DNA from 3 places in the Akkermansia sp. N21169 genome. Region 3 is predicted to be linked to each of the others. Evidence: riboswitches for the same ligand, from Rfam matches in the RefSeq annotation. Region 3 holds a riboswitch; each other region holds the start of a gene.
What was found. Region 3 has a riboswitch for cobalamin ahead of QET40_RS03685 (autotransporter outer membrane beta-barrel domain-containing protein). Riboswitches for the same ligand answer to the same signal wherever they lie in the genome.
Positions count from the first base shown of each region.

Region 1: another riboswitch for cobalamin. It lies ahead of QET40_RS06555 (TonB-dependent receptor); the one in region 3 lies ahead of QET40_RS03685 (autotransporter outer membrane beta-barrel domain-containing protein).
Region 2: another riboswitch for cobalamin. It lies ahead of QET40_RS06240 (ribonucleoside triphosphate reductase); the one in region 3 lies ahead of QET40_RS03685 (autotransporter outer membrane beta-barrel domain-containing protein).

Region 1 is NZ_JARWNC010000038.1:6,105-13,897, forward strand. It holds gene thiC (phosphomethylpyrimidine synthase ThiC) at 1-460, shown strand, start outside; gene QET40_RS06545 (hypothetical protein) at 590-1,795, shown strand; gene QET40_RS06550 (polysaccharide deacetylase family protein) at 1,882-3,312, shown strand; cobalamin riboswitch at 3,491-3,623, shown strand; gene QET40_RS06555 (TonB-dependent receptor) at 3,659-5,734, shown strand; gene QET40_RS06560 (ABC transporter substrate-binding protein) at 5,915-7,793, shown strand, end outside.
Region 2 is NZ_JARWNC010000037.1:117,876-125,668, forward strand. It holds gene QET40_RS06225 (hypothetical protein) at 1-1,776, shown strand, start outside; gene QET40_RS06230 (LamG domain-containing protein) at 1,963-3,192, shown strand; gene QET40_RS06235 (LamG-like jellyroll fold domain-containing protein) at 3,373-4,368, shown strand; cobalamin riboswitch at 4,585-4,711, shown strand; partial or broken gene QET40_RS06240 (ribonucleoside triphosphate reductase) at 4,942-7,257, shown strand; gene QET40_RS06245 (anaerobic ribonucleoside-triphosphate reductase activating protein) at 7,370-7,793, shown strand, end outside.
Region 3 is NZ_JARWNC010000032.1:43,648-51,440, forward strand. It holds gene QET40_RS03670 (hypothetical protein) at 1-45, shown strand, start outside; gene QET40_RS03675 (carbohydrate porin) at 200-1,513, opposite strand; gene QET40_RS03680 (metal-dependent transcriptional regulator) at 1,940-2,326, shown strand; cobalamin riboswitch at 2,521-2,671, shown strand; gene QET40_RS03685 (autotransporter outer membrane beta-barrel domain-containing protein) at 2,705-6,925, shown strand; gene QET40_RS03690 (hypothetical protein) at 7,211-7,759, shown strand.

The sequences.
Region 1 (7,793 bases), on a different contig from region 3:
GGCGCCGTTCTATACCTTGGGGCCGTTGGCTAGCGATATTGCCCCCGGTTATGACCATATCACCGGAGCTTTGGGGGGCGCTGTGATCGGTCAGCTCGGATGTTCTATGCTCTGTTATGTCACGCGGAAGGAACACCTGGGATTGCCGGACAGGGAGGATGTCCGCGAGGGAGTCGTGACCTACAAGTTGGCTGCCCATGCGGCAGATCTTGCCAAGGGGCATCCTTTTGCGCAATACAGGGACAACGCTCTCTCCAAGGCTCGTTTCGAATTCCGTTGGGAAGATCAGTTCAACCTTTCGCTGGATCCGCAGAGAGCTCGTGAATACCACGACCTGACGCTGCCGCATGCCAATGCAAAGAACGCTCATTTTTGTTCCATGTGCGGCCCCAATTTCTGTGCCATGCGTTTGTCCCAGGATATTCGTAAAATGGCCGGGGAGAACGAGCCTGAATCCTGAACAAACCGGAGATTTGATCCTTATGAACGGAGAGAAACCAGCCTTTGATTTCTTCTGAAAAAGTTTGTTGTAAGGGCGAATTGGATTGTCAGCAAGGGACTCATATGCCAAAAGAACGGTTGTTTCCCTATGAAAAATCGATTCCTGCTCCTGACGTTGACCGGCATTGTGGCTGCAAGCTCCGTGCTTGAAGCCAGGGTGTGGACTAATGGAAACGGAGCGACGATTGCGGGAAACCTGGTCGAGGTACGCGATGCTGAATTGGATATCCTGCTGGCCGACGGGAGGCGGGTAACGATTCCCCGTAAGATTTTGTCCGGAGTGGACAATGCCTATGCCGATGAATGGCTGCGCCGTTCTCGCGATGGGGAAGGACCTCCTCCGGAGGACCAGTTCCCTCAGCCGCAGCAAGTAACGGATACGAGTACTGACAAGAAGGTTGTGCCGACCAATTGGATGGATCCGTGGCCGAAAAAGTCGGGATATGATGGCGTCATTATGTTCAAGGTCCTTCAGCAGCTGGACGGGTACAGCGTCTATGAGTCCGATCATTTCCGGATAGAATCTCCCAAACCTTTGGATCGTACGGAGCTGGATGCCTTGTTCATCCGGTTTGAATCGGCTTTGGCCGCTTTGGCCGCGCTGCCGTTTAACCTTCGCTTGGCAATGGCTCCTCCGGTGCGGTATGTGATACGAGTTTCTTTCGACGATGCCGGCTGGAAAGAATCCGGGGGAGGCGACGGTGAAATGATCGGGGTTTCCGGTACACATTTTATCGTCCGCTTAAATAGGACGGATCCGGATTTTCCTGTTAGTATTGAATTGAGAAAGAGAGCGACGATTCCGGATTTTTCCTACTTGAAGCCCATCCATATCATGACCCATTGGGTCATGCAGTTCTTGGGCAAAATCTATTGGCTGAACGAGGGACTGGCTTCCTACATGGAGGTGATGCCGGAAAAGGAAGGCATGTTCGATTACGAACATGACATCGCTTTGTCGGCCCGTTCCGTTCCGCGTACAATCCGCAAAAGCAGTCTGTCCCTTCCTTCCTTGGAGAAGATTTTGACTCAGGAAGGTGCCCCTCAAGGTTCCGAACGGGACTTGATGAGGATGAAAGCCGGTGTTTTGTTGGTTACCGTGTTCTTTATTCGCATGGATCGTGGCGGAGGAGAAATGAAAAATCTGCGTCGTTACCTCCAGCAGATCCAGCGCGATGGAAAGGGGAATCCGGTTGAGTTGCTTCTCGATGGCAGAACATGGGAGGAATTGGAAAATGAGATAGTCGACGCATGGCGTCCTCACCGCGTAATCCTGAAATTCGACAGCAAGTGATGCCGGTGTCCGAATGCCATTGGCAACGGTTGGCATGCACGCAATTAAGCATTGATCGCGGACAGGAGGCATAGTAGTTCATCCGTATGATACGAAGCGTTCGCGGATGGTTGTTGTCACTGGGTATGGTTTGTACTGTCCTGGCGGTCGATTCATGTCCGGGAGCTGTTTCTGAACCACCTCCTCTGGATCCCGGGGTTTTCATCGGTGTTCCGTCTCTTGCTCCGTCCCGGGGCGAGGGTAGAGGGGCAGCCGTTGTGCCGGCCTCGGAAAATATTCCGACTGCGGAACCCGTAGCGGAGGAGAATATCCCGACTGCGGTGCCGGTATCCCCCGAGGAGCTGGCTCCAGCCAATACTCAGGCCGTCCAAGTGCCCGTTATACCCAAGGCATCCCAAATCCCGGTGGATCAGAACAAGACTCAGGTTGCCATCCTGTGCTATCATGATTTTAGCGAGGAAAAACCTGTGACGGAGATGCGTATTCGTACCTCTGTTTTCCGTCGTCAGATGCAGGCATTGAAGGATGCAGGCATGCCCGTTATTACCCTGAAAGAATTCAGGGAATGGAAGAATGGCGACCGTCGCCTTCCGGAGTATTGTGTGATGATCACGGTCGACGATGGCTGGAAAAGCCTCTATACGGACGCCTTTCCGGTGTTGAAGGAAATGGAATTTCCGTTCACGGTGTTTCCCTATACCAATTATTTGACTGGCCGGGGGGCGTCGTTGAGTATTGAACAGGTTAAGGAAATGGTGCGTGCCGGGGCTACTCTCGGAAGCCATTCCACAAGCCATCTCTACCCCTCGGCATGGAAGCGAGTCCAGCGTAAGGGGCAGGAAGCCTATTCCACTCTGATCGACCGGGAAATCGGCAAGTCTCGGGAGTGGCTGCAGGCCAATTTTAATGTACCGATTGAATTCTACTGTTATCCCGGAGGGTATCATACGCCGGAAATGATCGAAAAACTGCCGACATACGGTTACGTGGGCGCTGTGACAGTCGTCCAGAGGAAGACCTTGCATGAAACGGACAATTGGCAGATTCCCCGTTACGTCGTATTTGGCAACAATCCGAGGATTTTTGCCAATGCCGTGACGTTCCATCCTTTGGGAGAATCGGGGGCTTCGGGGGTATCCGATTCCGGGGCAGGAAGCATATCGGTTGCCTCCATGTCTTCCTCATTGCTTCCTCCTCCTATGCAAACTGTTCAGCCTACTGCCAATGCCGTGATTGCGGATCTAGCTCCCGTCATATCGATTGATTTGAGTAATGAACGGGATGTAAATCCGGACTCTATTGTGATGATGATCAATGGATTGGGTAAAGTTCCCGCTTCCTATGATCCCGTCCGGAAAATGTATTCCTGGAAAGCGAACCGTCCGTTCCGTGTCGATACCGTGACCGTGTTCGTATCCTGGAAAACCTTCTCTTCTTCCCAGCCGCAGAGTGTCCGGTGGCAATTCGGTGTGTCGGAACCCAAGTCTCATTATGTGCCGGCAAATGTTGTAAAGTAACACTCTCTTCAATTTTCAATTTGGTGTTGACCTTAGGAATAAAATTGTGTTGATTGCGGGCATGGATTCGCCATAGAGCGGATCACAGACTTCTATGTTCAATTTTCAATTTGGTGTTGACCTTAGGAATAAAATTGTGTTGATTGCGGGCATGGATTCGCCATAGAGCGGATCACAGACTTCTATGGAAGCCCGTGGCACGGGCAGGCAATAGATGGGGAATACCGGTGAAAATCCGGAGCTGTACCGCAACTGTAAACGGAAGCATGCTTCCGTAAGCCAGAAAACCAGCCATGGGAGTTGTCCTATTTGACCGGCGAAGTACCGGTTTTAAGGCGTTACAACTATGATATGCTATAGAAAAGCACTCGAAATGGGTGCTATTGCTGTCGGTCTGGCCCTTGTGGCTTCAGGCCAAGTCTCTCTCGGAGCGAATGCTGACAATCAGTCGGCAACCCAGCCAGCCGGTGCTCAGGAGCAGAAAACTGTACCTGCCCAGACTGTCGCTGTCTTACCGGAAATGACTGTTTCCTCCCATTATGTAGGAGTGCCATACACGTCTTCCGGCGTCTCTGTGAGTATTATTGATCCGAAGGCTTTCGAAGAACGCGGGATTGAAACTCTTTCCGGCGCCCTTGCCCGTACTCCTGGCGTGTATATGCTGGAAGACGGTAGTATCGGCCAGCGCGGCTCCATGGGATACATGACTGTTCGCGGCGTTAATTTGGCTGGCGGTACATCTTTGATGATCGACGGCATGCGCGTATCCGATGTGCGTAATGCCATGTCGTACGACAGTCTTGGTTCCGGCCCGGGACAACTTTATGGCCAGGGTAGCCTCTTTGACTTGGGTGGCGCGGAACTTGTCAAAGGACCTCAAGGGGCCGTCTACGGCAACAACTCGTATGCCGGCGTTTTGGCTCTTTCTACACCGGAAGGATCGGGCAAACCCTCCCTTTCCATTTTCAACGAGGCTGGTTCTTTTGGTTCCTATACGGGAACGGTGACGTCTCAGGGCAAAATCAAAAAACTGGGCTATTTTGTAGGAGTCGGTTTTGAAACGACCGAAAACGATCTTCATTATTTGGGGGCTTCCGGTCCTTATGCCTACCCCAATCCGGGACAAGCCAATAATTACGGTGATTTTCGCCAATGGCAGGAAGCTCTGCGCCTGACCTATGATATTAACAAGGACAACAAGTTGAGCTTGACCTACCGCCGGATGGATTCGCAATTGGACAATCCGAGTTTAGTCTATGGAGCAACAGGTTCGACTGTTGAGCGCGACCGTTTCGATATGCGCAGCAACTTGTTGACTGCAACGTTGGATTCCAACATCAACAAGATCTGGTCGACTACCTTCATGATGGGGTACTATGACCGTCATTTTAAGGATAACCTGATCGACGGAAACTCCTGGACGGATCACAGCAAGTTTCAGATGGAATGGCGTAATGCATTGACGTGGAATAGGGAATGGAAAACAATCCTTGGCATGGCCTGGGATCGTACGGATTACAGCTGTTTGAATAATTACGTCGATATCGACGAAATGGAGAGCAATCTCGCCTGGTTTGCCGAACAGATGTGGTCTCCGACCCGTTATCTGGATTTCAGTGCCGTCGGCCGTTTGGAACACAGCACCATCTGGAACAACAATGCTACATGGCGTTTTGCCGGATCATGGAAAGTAAACGGCCGTGAAGATTCTCCGACTCGAATTTTCGGTTCCGTTGGTTCCGGTTTCCGCGCTCCTTCCGAATGGGAACGCTACGCGAATTGCAATATAGGAGGCTGGCCGTATATCGGCAACCCTGATTTGAAAATTTCCCGTTCCCTTGGCGGCGATCTGGGCATTGAACAGCGTCTCGTCAAGAACCATTACCTGACGGTTACCGGTTTCTGGACGCGTATTAATGACATGATCAATTCCAAAACGGGTTATACGACTCCCGGCGACTATTCTACCGGCTTCTCCACATGGGAAAATACAAGTCATGGCACGATGACTGGGGTGGAAACTTCCCTGCGCGGGGAATTCAGCTGCGCCTGGAAACCCGGCTACACCCTTGGCTACACCTACGTGATGCCCAAGGATAATGATGGCAAACAGCTTCTCGGGACGGCTCGCAATACGGTCAGCGGTGAAATCCATGTTTCACCTCTGGAACGCCTGACTACCGGTCTTGGTATTTTGTCCGCCAGCAACCGTTGCGATACATCGACATCGGGCGGCAAGTATCTGGATGATTATGTAACGCTACGTTGGTTTGTCCGTTATAAAGTGACGGACAACATGACTCTGCATTTCCGTGTGGAAAACCTTCTCAACGAGAAATACATCGTGACGAACGACTACAACTTCGGTGCCTTGCAGGCCCGTGGAATCGGGGTGTTCGGCGGTGTTACCCTTGAGTTCTAAAGATCGTTTCTTCATATTGTTGTTGAATTGCTGAAAAGGTCCATCCCTGTCGGGAATCCTCATGTTCGGTAGGCGAAGACCGGACGGAAGATTCTTCTGCGGGGATGGATTCTTTTTTCTGATGGATGAACGGCGGTTTTTCCCGCATGATATCTCCCGATGCTCAAGTGGTTGTCAATCATGGCTGCGGCATTTGCCGCCGTATTCCTGGCAGGAGTATGGTGGTTGTCGCGCGATGTAAGGGAAGGACTGGATACGGGGAAGATGAGCATGGCTTCGGGACGCGATGGCATGCCCGCGTATTTTGAAGGATTTGTCGGGCGTTGGAATCGGGAGGTTGCCCATTGGCTTGCTTCGGAAGTTGAACGATTGAAGAGGGAAGGAGGGGATCCGGGGGAACTTGATTTGTTGAAAAAGCGGACCCTGTCGGGTGATTTTTTACAGATACTCCCCTCTTCGTCACTGCCGGGAGGACTCGTTTGGCAGGATGGTATGGACCAGCCGGATATTGGTGATCCGAGAGCCATGAAAGGCGGTGAAATCGATATTTGGGGAGGAGTGATGTTCCCTTCCACGTTTCGCCCTTTTGGCCCGGAGAGTACTAGTTTCTTCGGCTATTCGATGTACGGTCAGGTAGATATGAAACTGGTTGCCATCCATCCCCAGACCGAAGAGATTATTCCAGGTCTGGCGGATCGTTGGGCCGTGTCCGGCGATGGCAGGAAGATCTACTTTCATCTGGCTCCTGAGGCTGCCTATTCGGACGGTTCTCCGATCAAGGCGATGGACTTTATCCTGTACCTTTGCCTGAGGACGAGTCCGGCTGTCAAGGATTCCCTCTATTCCAATGAGGTCAAGAAACAATTGGCCGGTATCCGCGTGTACGGGGATGACATTTTGGAGATGGAATTGCCCCGTGCCGTTCCGTGGGCTCCTTTCAAGGCTGCCGGTCTTCTAGCCCCGGCTCATCCGGGATTTTACGCGGATTTCAATGCCGGATACGTGGATAGATACCAGTGGCGCATTCCTCCCGGAACGGGAGGATATATTCTGGATGCGAACCGAATTGTCCGGGGTAGGGCGCTGACGTTGAAGCGTGTGAAAAACTGGTGGGCAGCCGACAGGAAATACTATCGTTATTCGTGCAACGTGGATGCGATTACGCATCACTTTTTCCGGTCGGATACAAAGGCGTATGAGATGTTTCGTCTCGGGCAGTTGGATTATTTGACGGTGTATAAGCCAGAATTGTGGGAAGCTCTTCTTCAGATTCCTCCCGTCCTCGACGGGTATGTTGAGATGGTTTCCTTTACCCGTCGGTTTCCGGAGCCTCCCTATGGCATTTACCTGAATACGGGAGCTCCGCCACTTGACAATATTGATGTCCGGACGGGGCTGTTATATGCCATGCCGATGCAGGAAATACTCGATAGCTTGTTCCGGGGGTACTTTTCCCGGTTGTGTTCTCTAACGGACGGATATGGCAGTATGACGGCTGATCTGGCATGGCCGGATTATTCGCCCACGAAGGCGCGAGCGTATTTTGCCCGTGCCGGATATAGCCGGGTGGGACCGGACGGTATTCTTGTCAATGGGCGTGGAGACCGTCTTTCTATTGAATTGGCATATGCCGAACTTTCGCCATTGATCGGCAATGTTTGCCGCAAACTGAAGGAGGGAGCCAGGGCTTGCGGGGTTGACTTGCGGCTGGATCCGTTGGACGGTTCTGTGTGTGCCCGCAAGGTGAATGAAAAAAGGCATATGGCTGTGTTTTGGGCGACGATGTTCGATTACCCCGTCCCGAATCTCTTTCCGATGCTCCATTCATCCCAGGGCAGGGATGCTGCGGGGAGGCTTGTCTCCAATACGGAGAATGTGTTTTCCATAGCCGATGCGGAATTGGACAGTGCGTTGGCGGAAGCCGCGGAAGCTTCCGGCAGGGATGATCTACGGAGGGCTCTCAAGAGGATTCAAACACGAGTTCGCGATTTGGCCATTTGGGTGCCCGGCTGGAAGGACGATTCTGCAAGGATGGCTTATTGGAGATGGATTCAGTGGC
Region 2 (7,793 bases), on a different contig from region 3:
ACTCTCTTCATACTATGCCTGCTTTCCCTTGATAGCAGTTTACAAGTAGCCTGTGCCCAGGGATTTGGTCGCACTAAAGAAGAACTTGAGCAAGCCTCTCAAAGGGACCGAAACCGCCGGCCCCTCAAAAACATATCTCTGTTCCGACCCAGCGAACGCTACAAAGCTGAAATTCCTCTGCCTCTCAAATCCCTCACATTCGAACAAGGAAGCAAGATAGAATATTACAGCAACCGGGACATCATCGGATACTTCGATTCCAAAGGAACCGCCGTTAAAGGAAATTTTAAAATTCCCGCTGCTGGAACCTATAATCTGGAATTGGTATACAGAACTGGCAGTCGACAGCCTTCTCCTTTTACCATTAAGATCGGGAACCGGACTTTCAACTGGGAAACCCAACCTTCCTTTCTTTTTCAACCCTATGTGATAGGGCCACTAACTCTCCCGGCCGGAGAATGCCCATTGGCTATTATCCAGCAAAACAATCAGGAAAGCTCTCTTTGCCTCTCTTCAATGAGGTTGATTCCGGCAATTTTTCCTGCTTCCCAACTCGTGTTGAGAGCCGAAAGCGCCTGGCTGGATACAAATGGCCCGCGTTGTATCCCTCACGAGAACGTGAGCGTCTGGAAAAATTTTAAGGATAAGAATCAAGGTGGAACCTGGGAATTCGACATTCCTGAAACAGGTTCGTACGCAGTAGAAGTCGACTACCAATCCCGACTGGAATCCTCCAAGGATTTTGTGGTTTTACTACCCTCCCATTCTATGAACATCCCTTGGAAAGCGGAACCGACCCAGGGACGGTTCATGACGAAAACAGTCGGCGTTCTGCAACTGAATAAAGGACACTACAAAATTTCTCTTAGAGCGGAAGAAACCGTCATGGAATCCGATTTCGGAATCCTTCTGGTTACCTTAATCCCCTTATCTTCCCAGGAAACCGTTGCTATCACTGAGATCCTCCGACAAAATGCCCCCGCTCCAACTACCGTTCCATCATCTTCCCCGACTCCAGGCAAAAGCAAAGACGTTCCCTATTTTGGAGTAGCAGTTTTCCCGGAACTTGCAAAACGACCCGAATCTGAAAATCCCCTCATTGCGCAGGATCAGTTCACGGAAATCTACAAGACAAAAACAGAAAGATTGAGAAACAAATACATCGCCACGTTGAAAAAGCTTCAACAAAAATATGTGCAATATCAGGATTTTGCGGCTGTTGCAGCCATTCAGGAAATTATCAAAAATCCGAATACTCCGCCAAAAGATACCGGATTCCCCAACGAGACTATCCGCTTCGTCAAAGCCTACGAAATTCAAAACAATCAGCTTGAAGAACAAATCAAACAATCCTATCTCCAGGAGTTGAGACAGTTGCAGGCCGGTTTTGCCGAAAAACAGCAATTCGACCAAATTGCCGAAATTCAGAAGATCGTCAAAAACGTGGAAGAAAAGTCGCCGAAAGAACTTTTCACACAACAACGGGAAAAATCATCCATCCGTTATCTCGTCGGAACATGGGAATGTATAGGTAAAAACAATATCCGTACATCTATTACGATTAATCCGGACGGACAATGCACAAGACTGGATAATGGACAAAAACCAAAGGCTCAATGGGGATGGGCTTTCCAAGTCCGGAAAACGGGTGACAATCAATTCATCTTCTTTTCTCCATCTATCAAAGAAATCCTGGGAAGATTCCACTTCGTCGATGATGATACGTTCGACATGCCATGGCATGGTTCATGCCTCTACAAAAGAAAAAAGGAATAGTTTGTGAAAATCTTTTATTGCGCTTTCTATCCTATCACTAAATTCGACATTAATTTTCCCTTCCGAGTTTCTTTTCAAAAAGTTAATAAATCTTATAAAAAATAAATTATATTTCAAAAAGACAAAAAAAATTAGCCATATTCTAATCATTTTCAAGTATCGGTTGCCTCAAATTGTTTTCCCATTATGAAACTACCTCTTACCAATATTCTCTTTTATGGAGTTGCCGTATTCACTCTACCGTCCATGGCAGGAATTCAAAATGGGTTGACTTCGTATTATGAATTTGAAGGCAATTTCAAAAATACACTCACAAACAAAGACATGCCCGATTTGTTCACAGCCCGTATCGGAAATCATCCCGGAAAATTCGGACAAGGCATGGGAAAGGGAGACATCTTAAGATCAAACACTGGAAGAACGGATACAACACTTTATCCCGGTACTGGAGACTGGACGTTATCAGCATGGTTCAGCGTCAGTGGTAACCAATCGGCACGCACCGGAAGCTGTATTGTATCCTGCGGGGCAACTTTAGGAGCATCCGCATCTTATGGAGGAGCAGGAGGCTGGTCCATATGGCTTGCCAACAACAACCGTGTCCAACTTTATTATGCTGTGGAAACAGCAAGATCCCGAACATTGGCTTTGGACGTTGACGTTAGTGACATATGGGCAGAACCAACTGAAAATAAACCAGCGTGGAACAACGTCATTATCACGAGAAAGAAAACAATTTTGGCTCTCTACATCAATGGAAAGCATATGGGTAATGCCCAATTGCCTCCACAAGCCGACATCAAACCCGGAAAAGACGAGTGGTTCCGGGAATTTTCTCCCAATTTTCATTTCCGAAATTCCAACCATAACATTGATGCAAACGTCGCATTCATTGCCAATAACGGACTGGATGATATGGCAACATGGAATCGAAGCCTGACAGAAAAAGAAATAGCGTCAATCAATGCTCGGAAAGGACAAAGTATCAAATATCTGTTGGAATACTCGAATAATACCATGCCTTTTTTTGATCAATTCGAAAATTTGTACTCTATAGAAATGAGTAAACTGGAAAACAAGTATGTTGCCTCCTTAAAAAAACTCCAGCAGAATTATGTAAAAAATAAGGATTTCGCATCAGTTTCCCTCATCCAGAAAATACTCAAAGAACCAAATGTTCCTCCTCAAATAGATGAACTTCCAAAAAACATATTACATTTTGTCAAAGAATATACTAATCAGAAACATCAAATTAAAGAACAGATTAAGCATTCATATTTGAAAAAACTTCAACAGATTCAAGCCCAATGTGCTAAAAAACAACAATTGGAAAAAATTATCGAAATTCAAAAAGCAATCAAATTCGTCAATCAAACATCCCCTTCCGAACTCTTTACGGATACGAACGAGGAATAAGAATTTTCTTAAGGCAAGTTAAAATATGAACACATGTTTAATCCTATGATTGATTTAGCGAAACGATTTTTCATCATCTTTATTTTACTCTTTGCCATAGCGATATCCGATGCTGCGGTAACCGTTTATTCATGGAAATACACACCGGAAGGAGCACACATTAACGCAACTGGATGGGATATGACCTTCACATACAAACCCGGTGACGATTATGCTAGTTTTGGCGCCGGCACTATACCGTTTCATACAAAATTGACCGACTTCCCCGCTAATTTTACTGTCAGCTTCGACGTAAAAAGCCTCTCCTGTGCCAACTCGAATGGGAAAACGCTTCTGAGCTTGTATTCCAATAATAATTACTACAGTTCCGATACTCATTCTCTCCAATTGCAATTCAACGACCAAGGGAAACTTTATTTCTACAATATGATCAATGGCGCCGTGTCCTTTGGAGGAGAAGAAACCGGAAATGTCAAATTCATCGATACTGGTTTGACCAGTCAGGATCTTCAGTCGGACAAATGGATCAAATTCTGCATCGTTTCCGATTTGTCCGCACATACTCTTTCCATCTACGTCAACGGTTCCATGGCTGGTTCCATCACAAACTGGAACCCGAAACATCCGGCCCTTACTGGCGCCCAGTTCGGTCAAGCATTCGGAAAAGTCCATACCATGAGCGGCACGATAAAAATCAACAACGTCAATTTCTACAACGATGCCGTTCCGCCAGGTTCTCTCTTCGCCGACATGCCGCTCATGCCGGAGTTCTCAAAAATGTTCCATTCGCGCAGTGACATCCTGAGAAACAAATACATCGCTTCTCTCCAGAAAATTCAGCAAAAGTACGTCAAGAAACAGGACTTCGCCACCGTTACACTGATCCAGAATATCGTCAAATCTCCTGATTCTCCGGTCAAGGAAGAAAAGCTTCCCCGGGAAGTTCTCCGCCTTGCCACGGCCTACACAATTCAGAAAGAGCAACAGGGAGAACAAATCAAGAAGGCTTATTTGAAAACAATTCTCCAGCAACAAGCCCAATATGCTCAGAAGAAGCAATTCGACAAAACCGTCGAAATCCAAAAAATAATAAAAACAATTGAGGACACGGAGCCTTCCCTTCTCTTTTTCAAGACGCCATCGAAAGAGGACTCTGCTGTACCGAACAAGCGTTGACCCATTTGAAGTGAATTTTCATCCCTATCCTACGCCCGAATTATCCGGTTGTTCATACTTCGATAAAACCGCCAAATGCGCCTCACACAATTCAAGTCAGGTTTTCTCTATAAACTACAATATATTGTATGCATGATAATATTTACATACAAAATGAGAAAATTCTCTTGCATCCTCGCGCTTGATTGATGTAGAAACCGCTCCAGCACAGGTAACGGAAGACGGTGAAAATCCGTCGCGGACGCGCCGCTGTAACCGGTTGATCCCGGAGTGGACACTGCTCCCGAGAGGAAGTGGGAAGTTCATCCCGAAAAACATGGTCAAGAACCGGAAGCCAGAAGACGACCTGGGCAACCATAGTATCACCATCTCGCGAAAGGATGCGCGTACGAATCGGAATTCCGGCAACCGGTCGGCAAAGGCAATCTGAATGGATCCTCCAAGCTATCCCCACCTCCGCAATTCTTTTTTGTATTTGTTTTCTTTTGTACCCGCCCCATCCCCTTCCCGGGGATGTCGTGTGTACATGCCGCGCGATGCGTCTCTTACGCCACCTTCAAATATCTGCGCCGCATGGTCTCCACAATCATCAAAAGAAACGGTAAATCCGAGAGCTTCCAAGGATACAAGATCGAGGAAGCAATCCGGAAAGCCTTCCACAGTTCCGGGACAAAATATGACGATTTCGTCTATGTCCGAGTCCTCGCATCGCTGGGTTCCCGTGAATCCGTGACCGTAGAAGAAGTCCAGGATCTGATCGAACGAACCTTGTTCAAGTGCGGATGTTTCGAGACGGCTCGTTCTTTTATCACCTACCGTTTCCTGCACAAGATGCAGCGAGAACAAATAGGAGGCATTTACCACGGCAATACTTATGTCGATTGCAAACAAACCGTTGAAGAATACATCGGACGGACGGACTGGCGCATCGCGGCCAACTCCAACACGACCTATTCCAATGCCGGCCTGATCAACAATACCGCCGGCAAGGTCATTGCCAATTACTGGCTCGACCAAGTGTACTCGGAAGAGGAAGGAGCAGCCCATCGCAACGGTGACTACCATATCCACGATCTGGATTGTTTGACAGGCTATTGTGCCGGCTGGAGCCTGCGGAATCTTCTCAACGAAGGGTTCAACGGCGTCCGTTCACGAGTGAACAGCCGCCCCCCGAAACATCTGAAGGAAGCTCTCGGACAAATGGCAAACTTCCTGGGAATCCTCCAAAGCGAATGGGCGGGAGCCCAGGCTTTCAGCTCCTTCGATACCTTCCTGGCTCCCTATGTCTTCAAAGATCAACCCTCGTTCCAGGTCTTGAAAAAAGCCATACGGGGATTCGTTTACAACCTGAACGTGCCATCTCGCTGGGGACAGTCTCCCTTCACCAATGTAACCATCGACTGGACGGTACCCCGTGACTTGCGCGAACAAGTCCCCTTCAGCGGAGGTAAACACCTGCTTGAAGGAATCAACGATCCCCGGCTTGACGCTCTTGCCCGGGAACGAGGGGCTGAATCTCCGGAGAAGATGACGTTCAAACATTTCCAGCCTGAAATGGACCTGATTAACAAAGCTTTCTACGAAGTCCTCACGGAAGGGGACAGCACCGGACAACCGTTCACCTTTCCCATCCCTACCGTCAACATCACGGAAGATTTCGACTGGGACAACCCCAATGTCCCCCTACTCTTCGAAAATGCCGCCAAGATAGGTTCTTCCTATTTCCAGAACTTCATCGGCAGTCAATATACCCGTGACGAAAACGGCAATAAAATTCCCGATGAACGCGCCTACAAACCCGATGCCGTAAGATCCATGTGCTGCCGCCTGCAGCTCGACCTGAGAGAACTGCTCAAGCGCGGAGGAGGCCTGTTCGGCTCTGCGGAAATGACGGGCTCCATCGGCGTCGTCACTATCAACCTGGCCCGCCTCGGCTACCTCTACAAGCAAAACAGGGAAAACCTCTTCAAACACCTTTCCCGGCTCATGGAACTGGCCAAATCCACTCTGGAAAAAAAACGCACATTCATTCAGGAACTCTATGACCGCGGACTCTATCCCTATACCCGGCGCTATCTGCCCGGATTCCGCAACCATTTCTCCACCATCGGCGTCAACGGAATGAATGAACTCCTGAGGAATTTCTCCAACGATACCATGGACATCAGCACCGGCCAAGGCATTGCCATGGCCCGGGAAATCCTGGAATTCATGCGGGATAAAATACGCCTCTTCCAAGAGGAAACCGGCAACCTCTACAACCTGGAAGCAACCCCGGCCGAAGGCACCACGCACCGCTTCGCCCGCGAAGATGCCAAGCGCTATCCGGATATTATCCAGCAAGGCCCCGTCGGGAAACGGTACTACTCGAACAGTTCCCAACTTCCCGCCAATTTCACGTCCGACCTCTTCCAGGCCCTCACCCTCCAGGATGACCTCCAATGCTGCTACACGGGAGGCACCGTCTTTCATATGTACATGAATGAAGGAATCAGCTCCCCCGAAGCCTGCCGAGACCTCGTTCGCAAAGTACTCACCAACTTCCGCCTCCCCTACCTGACGGTTACCCCCCTCTTCTCGGTATGCTCCCGCCACGGATACCTGCAAGGGGAACACGAATACTGCCCCTACTGCGACGAAGAAATCCTGGCCAGGCATGCATCGGACACTGCCGATACCTTGGACTGAATCCCTCCTCCGATCCAATTCCCCCTTACCCCTAACCCAAAAACAATCACCATCATGAAACAAGAAGAAATACTAGCCCTCCACACGGAAGAACGCACCCGCTGCACAGTTTACACCCGAGTCATGGGCTATCACCGCCCCGTGGAAACATTCAATGCCGGCAAACAGGGAGAATTCCACGACAGAAAGCACTTCCTGGAACCCATCCCACAACCGGATACCTGTTCCTGCCAATCTACCAGGAACGCCCAAAGCGCCTAATTCCCACCAATCATCCCTTTTCCCGCACATAACCGTATCGTTATTGGGAGGCATGCATCAGGGCATTGAGGACATTACTCCGCTCACCCTTCTGGACTACCCGGGGAAGGCGGCCTGCATCCTGTGGTTCGGCGGCTGCAACATGCGCTGCCGGTACTGCTACAACGCAGACCTGGCGAAAGGCTGTAAGGCGAAGGCAGCCTTTCCCAGCCATCTCCGGGAAAAATCTCTGGAAGAATTCCTGAAGACACGTGCAGGATTCCTCGACGGAGTCGTCCTATCGGGCGGAGAATGTTCTCTCTGCCCTGATCTTCCGGAAATATGCCGGCTTGCTCAATCCCTCGGATACGAGGTGAAAATGGATACAAACGGTACCCGCCCCGACACCGTTCGATTCCTTGTCGAACAGGGCCTTGTCAACTACATTGCCCTGGATTACAAAGCTCCGTCCGACGAGTTTGCCAACATCACCGGCG
Region 3 (7,793 bases):
CAGGAACACAGACGTTTCAAACGCCTCTCTCTTCCTTTGCGATAAACAAAAAACAACGCCGCTCCCCCCTGCTTAATTGAGAAAGCGGCGTTGCTGGGTCATCAAGACCCCTTCAATGCCGATGCGGAATAGAAGGATGAACTTCTCTATACATGCACGACAAGGAAGATGAAACGGTCATATGCAGACACATTCGTACTTACATCGTCACCACACATTGGATGGAGAAGATGCTGGCCGAATCCACATCATCGCGACCGGAAGGATTCTTCACATACTGGAAAGCGGGCTGAATCAGGCAATAGGGTGTGATAGAGAAACTATACGTACATTCCAGAATCATTTCACGGTCATGTGCAGAATGTTCTTCCGCCAGCGTATCGCCATCCGGCTTGCTCACGGAGAAACCGACTCCCAGGAAGTTGCCGTCGGCTTCCTTCAACCCCGTCATCACCTCCAACGGCTTCTTGAAAATCACCCCGGCCGAGGCCTGGACTTCCGCACCGCAGACATTGCCAACTTCCGCACTGCACCATCCGGCACGAGCAAATAGAGCAAAAGGGCTGTCACCGAGATCCTGTTCCAGGTTCAAAGCGACGCCTCCGTGATTCTCGCCATCCGCATGGAACATGAACGGTTGCAAACGGTAGGTTCCCGTTCCAATGCCTAAGGCCTTCTCATGCGTCCAGCCAATTTCACCAATCACATTGAAACAATCGCCCCGTGTATTGTGGAAGGGATTGCGTTGCGGTTCATTATCCATCATGTTGCCGCCAATTTGGACAAACCAATTCTCGTTAAACTGGTATTGCGTCACAAAACCGAAATTGGAATCCCCCAAAGGCAGCACCTGGTTATTCACGAAAGGCGCCCCGCCGAACTGTCCGAACGTACTGTTGGCATAGGTATTGGCGTCAAAGTAATTCGTTTGATTGACAATACCTCCCATAATGACGAGACGTCCATCCAGAAACCCTTGGGTGAGAAGAAGTTCGGGAATGTAAAAATACCCGTCCTCGAAAACGTCGCAATTGGCAGGACCACTTGCTCCCCACGAATCGTCAAGAGTCGTACGATGCGTGTGACGGTTCATAGCCACGGAACCGGAAAGCTCGCTCTTGATCCACGTGCCCTGGTGACGGTCGGAAGAAATTAATTGCAAACCGGCTTGTGCGTGCAACTTATACCAGCTCTGGGAAGATGCGGTTTCCGGTGCTGAATGCTGCCCCCGGGTATACAGAAATGCCTGCTCCAGCACAAATTGCAACCTAGCCTTCTCGTAGGCGCTCTTGTGCAAATCCGTCAATGCCCTGGTCAATGCATCATTGGGTATGGGCGTACTCTCATCGCCATATTCATCTCCGAACAAATCAATGTCATTCAGAATGGAGCCTTTGCCTTCGGTGGGGGCCTCCACTACCGGAGCGACGTCGGAAACGGCTGCCGATGCCAAGCCGACCATGCAAAGGCCGGAACAGGTCATCAGGGCGGGTATCAGGTAGCTAGTCTTCATAGTTCGTGCTGTTTCTTTGATAGTATTTGCCGCTTATGCTCCTCCTCCTCACGATCCACCCTTTGGATGGCTGACCCGGTTCCACCGCATCAGACCGAAAGCAGCAATTTCCCGGATTTCGCATGAGAAGGAGTCACGCAACACAGCAAAGTTAGCTTTGACTAACATTTAGTCAACTCTTTTCCTCGCCCCCCCTCTGAAACACCCTTGATCGCCCTTCTCTTTTCAAATACATAATACCATTATTATTAAATATTTATATGTAATCCATGCAGTAAAATTCTCCAGAAATAAAAATTAGTTCAATCTAATTTAAGACATTTGAAAGATCGGTTTCCATCGATATTCAGATGGATTTCAGAAGAAAAAATTGACTTCGAGTGTCTCGATCCCTAGTGTTGTTAGATAAACCTAACACTTGTTCTCATGCGCAAAAAAATCTCCACACTGGAACTGAGCAACAGCCTGGAAGACTATCTGGAAGCAATCCGCCACATTGAGCTGGAAAAAGGATGTGCCACGGTAGGAGATATATCCGACGCGTTGACCGTTACAAAACCTTCTGTTTCGCTTGCCATGAAACAACTAAAAGAACGGGGACTGGTGGCATACGAACAATACTGCCCCATCACGCTCACCCGGGAAGGCCGGAAACAAGCCGATCGCGTCATCTCTTGCCACAACATGGTGAAAGAATTTCTTATGAGCAAGATGGACATGGAAGAAGCGCGTGCGGATGAAGTTGCCTGTGGCATTGAGCATATCATGTCTCTGGAAGAAATTTCCCGGTTTCAATTCCTCTCCAGGAATTGACGGCAGCTGGATTGGAGGGCGTATTTGACATCCGCCAGATGAAGCCTGCGCATGGTTTAATCACAGGATATCACGGAAATTACCATTCTATTTCCCGGAAATAGTCCAGCATGATTCATATTCCCGCATATCACTCACAATCAGCAATATAATACATTCTCTACTTTAGGATTGTAACGGATGTCAAATCCGTTATCATGACATTCCTCTCTGGGAAGTCCGTCGCACGGACAGGGAATAGATGGGGAATCCGGTGTAAATCCGGAGCGGTACCGCCACTGTATGTGGGTTCCATGCCAAGGAATTCATGAAGCCAGATCGCCAGCCTGAGAGTTATTACTAACCGCCGGCGGGTTTTCCGGCAGTCTAGACCAAACCATGAATTATACTCCAGCGCTTCACTTGCTTGAAGCTCATCATGACGGGTTACCTTCCCTGAAAGGCAACGACGCATCTTCGTACCCATTCGGGAACGAACCGGCCTGCTCCTCCGGAATGCCCAGTCATTCCCGCCGCAGTGCCAGAACTATCCTCTGCGGACTAGCCCTGTCCCTTGCCGCTTCCGGCATGGTCGTGTCTGCCCATGCAGAAGATATCACCTCCCCGCTAGTAGTTGATGGAGCAGGAAATTATTCCTCTCCAATAACAGCTTACGGGTATACCCAACCCATCGGTACGATCAGTTCGACCATTTCGGCAACATCGTCCGCACATTATGCCTATGGGATCAGTGCCTCCAGTGCCATCAGTATTGATACCATCACGTCCAGTGCATCGATCAGTGCTTCAGTATCCGGGAACTACGCTTATGCCATCGCTACAACCTCGGGCGGGATCTCCATCCGGGATTCTATAGCCGGAGCCATCACCGCAAGCGTCAACAACGAAACTACCGGTGCCTCCGCGTACGGCTATGGAATTTACGCCAAATCCGGAGATATCGCCCTGGGAGGCATCCAGGCTAGCGGGAAAATCATCGTTGCCACCCCCCAACCGGAAAAGGCGGGCCGCCTCTACGGTATCTCCACCGAAAACGGCAGCATAGGTATTACCGGCTCCATCGACGGTACCGTCAAAGTGCTGGGCCATGGCACGACAGTTTACGGGCTGTGGGCTAAAACGGGAGATATCACCCTCGATTCCATCGGAAGTACGGGCAACATTGACGTCACGGGCAATTTCTCCTCATACGGCATGTATGCCAAAACCGGTTTAACTATCAAGAACGCCATTGCAGGAAATATCTCCGTCACATCGGAAACCGGCAATGTTGCCTATGCCTTGACGGCATTGAGCAATGACTCGACCATCCGCAGTAATCTTGTCATCGGATCCATCGCATCGACATCCAACATTTCCGTACAAACCGGGGGGTTTGAAGCCTGCGCTCTAAGCGCTTCCTATGGTTTCCTGGTCTTGGGGGACATCACCGTTGGCGATATGCCCGGTATCATTACCGTCAACAAACTGGGCAATATGGACGGCCATATTCATGTACAGTCCAAGAGCGAAGATATATCCAAGCGCCTTTCCGCCGTTGGTCTTGCCGCTCAATGGGGTATTATCACCGGAGACTTCGGGGAAGGCTCCAGTCTGACCGTTGAAAGTGCGGGAGCGGATGCTTTTGCCTTCTTCACGGGTAAAGACGGCGGATCCATGGCTGTCAATACTATCGCGACACTGGAAATTGGATCCGTCAATGGCAACATTTCTACATCGGCAGTCTCCGGCATCTCCGGAGCCATATATTCCGAAAGCAGCGTCACCATGGGAAATCTCGGAATCAACGGTTCCATCACGGCTTCCTCCTCGGACAAAGCCGCCGCATATGCCATATATTCCCATGGGCGCCTTACAACTGGGAAACTTGACGGGACCGTCCGGGCTACAACAGGAGGGGATTATTCCTTCGCAATTATGGGGCTTGGTATTACCACGGAAATTGGCGAACATGCCCAAATCTCCGCCACGGGAGCAGAGGGCTCCGACAAAGTTTATGCCTTGTTCAGCGGTTGTTACCAGCAAAATTTCGCTTCATCGGGCCAGATAATCGACGCAGCCAGCAGACAACTGAACATCTACAACCTGGCGGATATCCTGACACTCCACGCCGGTGCCCAAATTGACGGCATTGTCGAACTGGGAGGATCCGGCGACGGCCAGGATGCCATCAATCTCCTGGGAGGCACGACCGATTCCAAGGGTGTTTTCGACTACGACATCCGAACAACTATCAACATGGCTGAAAATCGTGGCGATACCGTTTCCTATGTTCGAATGGCTGTAGGAGCGGATCATACCCCCGCCCACTGGGAAATCACCGGACAAAGAGACTTGGTCAATGAACTGAACATTGGAGTCGGTTCCTCGCTGACCTCCTCCGATCTATCATTCCTGTGCGACGGAGCAAGTATCACCAACCAAGGAACCATCAACAGTACGGGAACAATCCACGTATCTGACGGACAAACATTTACAACAGGCAACCTGATCCTTTTCGGCAGTATCCTGACTCCCGTTTCCACCGGACTAAGCAGCAGCATCACCGTCACAGCCGATGCCGGAGCCGGATTGGGCACCACCATCGCAAATACGGGTGATACTACATGGTATATCAACGCCGAGCAGATTTTCGACGGTCAAAAAGCCTTATTCTCCCAGCTGATCAATGGGTTCAACCCAGACGATTACACGCTTTCCTACCTGCTTTCCGGCAAAATCCTCGCCGGTACCGACAAGCCGGTGGAAATTCCCGACGGCTCCAATGTCCAAATCGGAGAAGGATCTACGATCATCGTCGATTCGATCAAGGGAGATGCCTCCCTGACTCTCTCGGGAGGGACGGCGGATTTGTCCCAGTCAAACATGACGAGCGTGACCTCCAGCCAGGTTAGCGGCGAAAGCGGCAACCTCATCATGGGCAATGGACAGGAAATGGTCTGGAATGCCGCCGGAACGGCCGGTTACAGCATCTCCGGCTCCGATAGTTCCACTCCTGCCGGTAAATTGACCGTTAAGGCCAATAACGGTACGGTCAAGGCAACAGGCAGCTACATCGTTCAAGAAGCCGTCATCGACCAGTCTACGCTGGAACTGGACGGAAAGGATGCCATGTTGGGTACCCAGGGAGGCACCGTAACCGTGGGCAGCGAATCCCAGGCCGGACTCGTCCTGCGCGATGCCACCGTACAAGGGGCATTGACTGTCCACGAAGGCAGCCAGCTGAAAGGCAGCGGGACGTTCACCGACAGTGTCACCCTGTCGCAAGCCGGACTCTATGTCGGCAACAGCCCCGGTTACCAGGACTACCGGAACGGACTGTCCGTCGATAGAGGTTCCGTGACGTTCTTCATCGACGGCACGACACGCGCTACGACTAGCAACAAAGGAACCGGTACCTACTCCGCCATGGACATTCAGGGCAGTCTTGTCTGGAATGCACCGGAAGTCGTCCTTGAGCTGGGCAGTAACCTGCTGACGGCTGACAGCACGGACATCCGCCTCAATCTGATCGATGCCTCGGGAGCTTCCTCCGTCACGGGAACAGACACTCCCGTTTTTTCGAAGCTTGACGGAGCAACGGACATTCTCAAGGAATACTCCCTCTCATGGATCGGCAATCAGCTGATCATGACGGGAACCATTGACCGCCAAACGGCCGAATCCATCAAGGTAGCCGAGGCAAGCACCCTGGCCAACGCTTTATGGAGCAGCACCCGGAGCGTCTCCAACTTCTCACATACCGCCTCTTCCCAGGCCAGCCTCCCCCATCAGGGACGCGGCAATGTCTGGGTCGCCGGACTGGGTGACTTCACCAGCATGTCCAAGAATGGCAGCGGGTTCGATTACAATGGAGGCGGCTATACCGTCGGTGGAGATTATTCCTTCGCCAAGGCATGGACTACCGGATTGGCCGTCGGCCAGACATTCGGTTCCAACAAGGCCGACAATGGGCTTGGGAAGATCGACCAGGACGCCATGATGGTCGCCCTTTACGGAAGCTATCTCAAAGAAGTCAACGCCCGGAATACCTGGGGCATCAAGACTGCCTTTGCCTACGGATCCATTGAGAACAAGGCGGATACCACTGTCATCGGCTCTCCGGCCCATGCCAAATGGGACGACAACGTCTTCCAGTTCGCTCTTCAGGCAACCTGGGAAATCAAGATCAACGACAAGCATAGCCTGACTCCGTTCGCGGGAATCGACTTCGTCCATGGAGCACAGGACGACTTCACCCAAAACTACGGCACAGGCCGTATCAGCTACAAAGACGGTTCCATGCAAAACTGGAGCGTCCCCGTCGGCATTACCTGGAAAGCCCGCTATGGTCTTGGCAACGGACAGTGCCTCCTGCCCTTTGCAACCGTAGCCTATGTCGGAGACGTATCCCGCAACAATCCTTCCGTCAAGCTGGATTCCTATGGTGATACGATCAAGGCCGACGGTATCCATCCCGGACGCAATGCCCTCAAAGCAGGAGCCGGTGTAAACTGGGTCATCACCCCGGAATGGTCCATAGGAGCAGCCTATGACCTAGAATACCGTTCCGGCATGCTTAACCAGGGTTGTAACGCCTCCGTGCACTACACATTCTGATCCCGGATCCTATCTGGAAACAGCATCAAAAAACAGGAAGGGGTTGTCTCACAAACGGGTGAGACAACCCCTTCTTTAATGGAAAAATCCGCCGTTTTCCGATTCCGGGTAGAATTTCGCCGCGGCACATCTTGTCATTCATATAAATTATTTACAAATAGTTGGGAATAAGACAATTCGACATTATTTGTCAAACGTTCTAAAAATCTCTATTGTTTAACAGTCGGCTGCATTCAGCAACAACCGATTCCATATAAAAATAATAACCAAATAGAAAACAAATATATGAGTACAAGTTCAAACTCAGACGTATTCTCCGACTCAGTAGCACACATCTACGATCCGCCTTCCGCAACGGGGCCGGATTTTCCTCCGTATCTTTTCGGAGATGAGGAGTTGGGGCTTTTCCCCGGATTCGTCACCCTGCTCGAAAACGGAAAAGCCTACTGCTACATGAAATCCAACAAAAAATACTTCAAAATAGGAGGCGACCAAAGCTGGGTGAAACCGGCTGTCGTCACGACGAGATTCGTCAATAACGAGTATTACCTCGATATCACCTGTCACGACGGCCAAGTTAAAGACCGGACCTGTTTCTGGACAGTCACCGTCGCCGACAATGCGGACGACGTCAATAATCCGAGAACACCCTATAAGAACACCATTACCATCACGCAACGGAGTTCTTCCAGCATGCCGCCACCGTCCAGTTCCTTGGATTCCAGCGGATCCGGTGATGAATACAGTTCCAGCTCATGGGCTGATCCCTACCCTGATGATCAGGTTCTGTCTTCCAGTTCATCGTCTTCATCCAGCTTCTGGTTATATTGCTAACCTATCTCCCGTACCTGTTGAGATAACAGCAGGT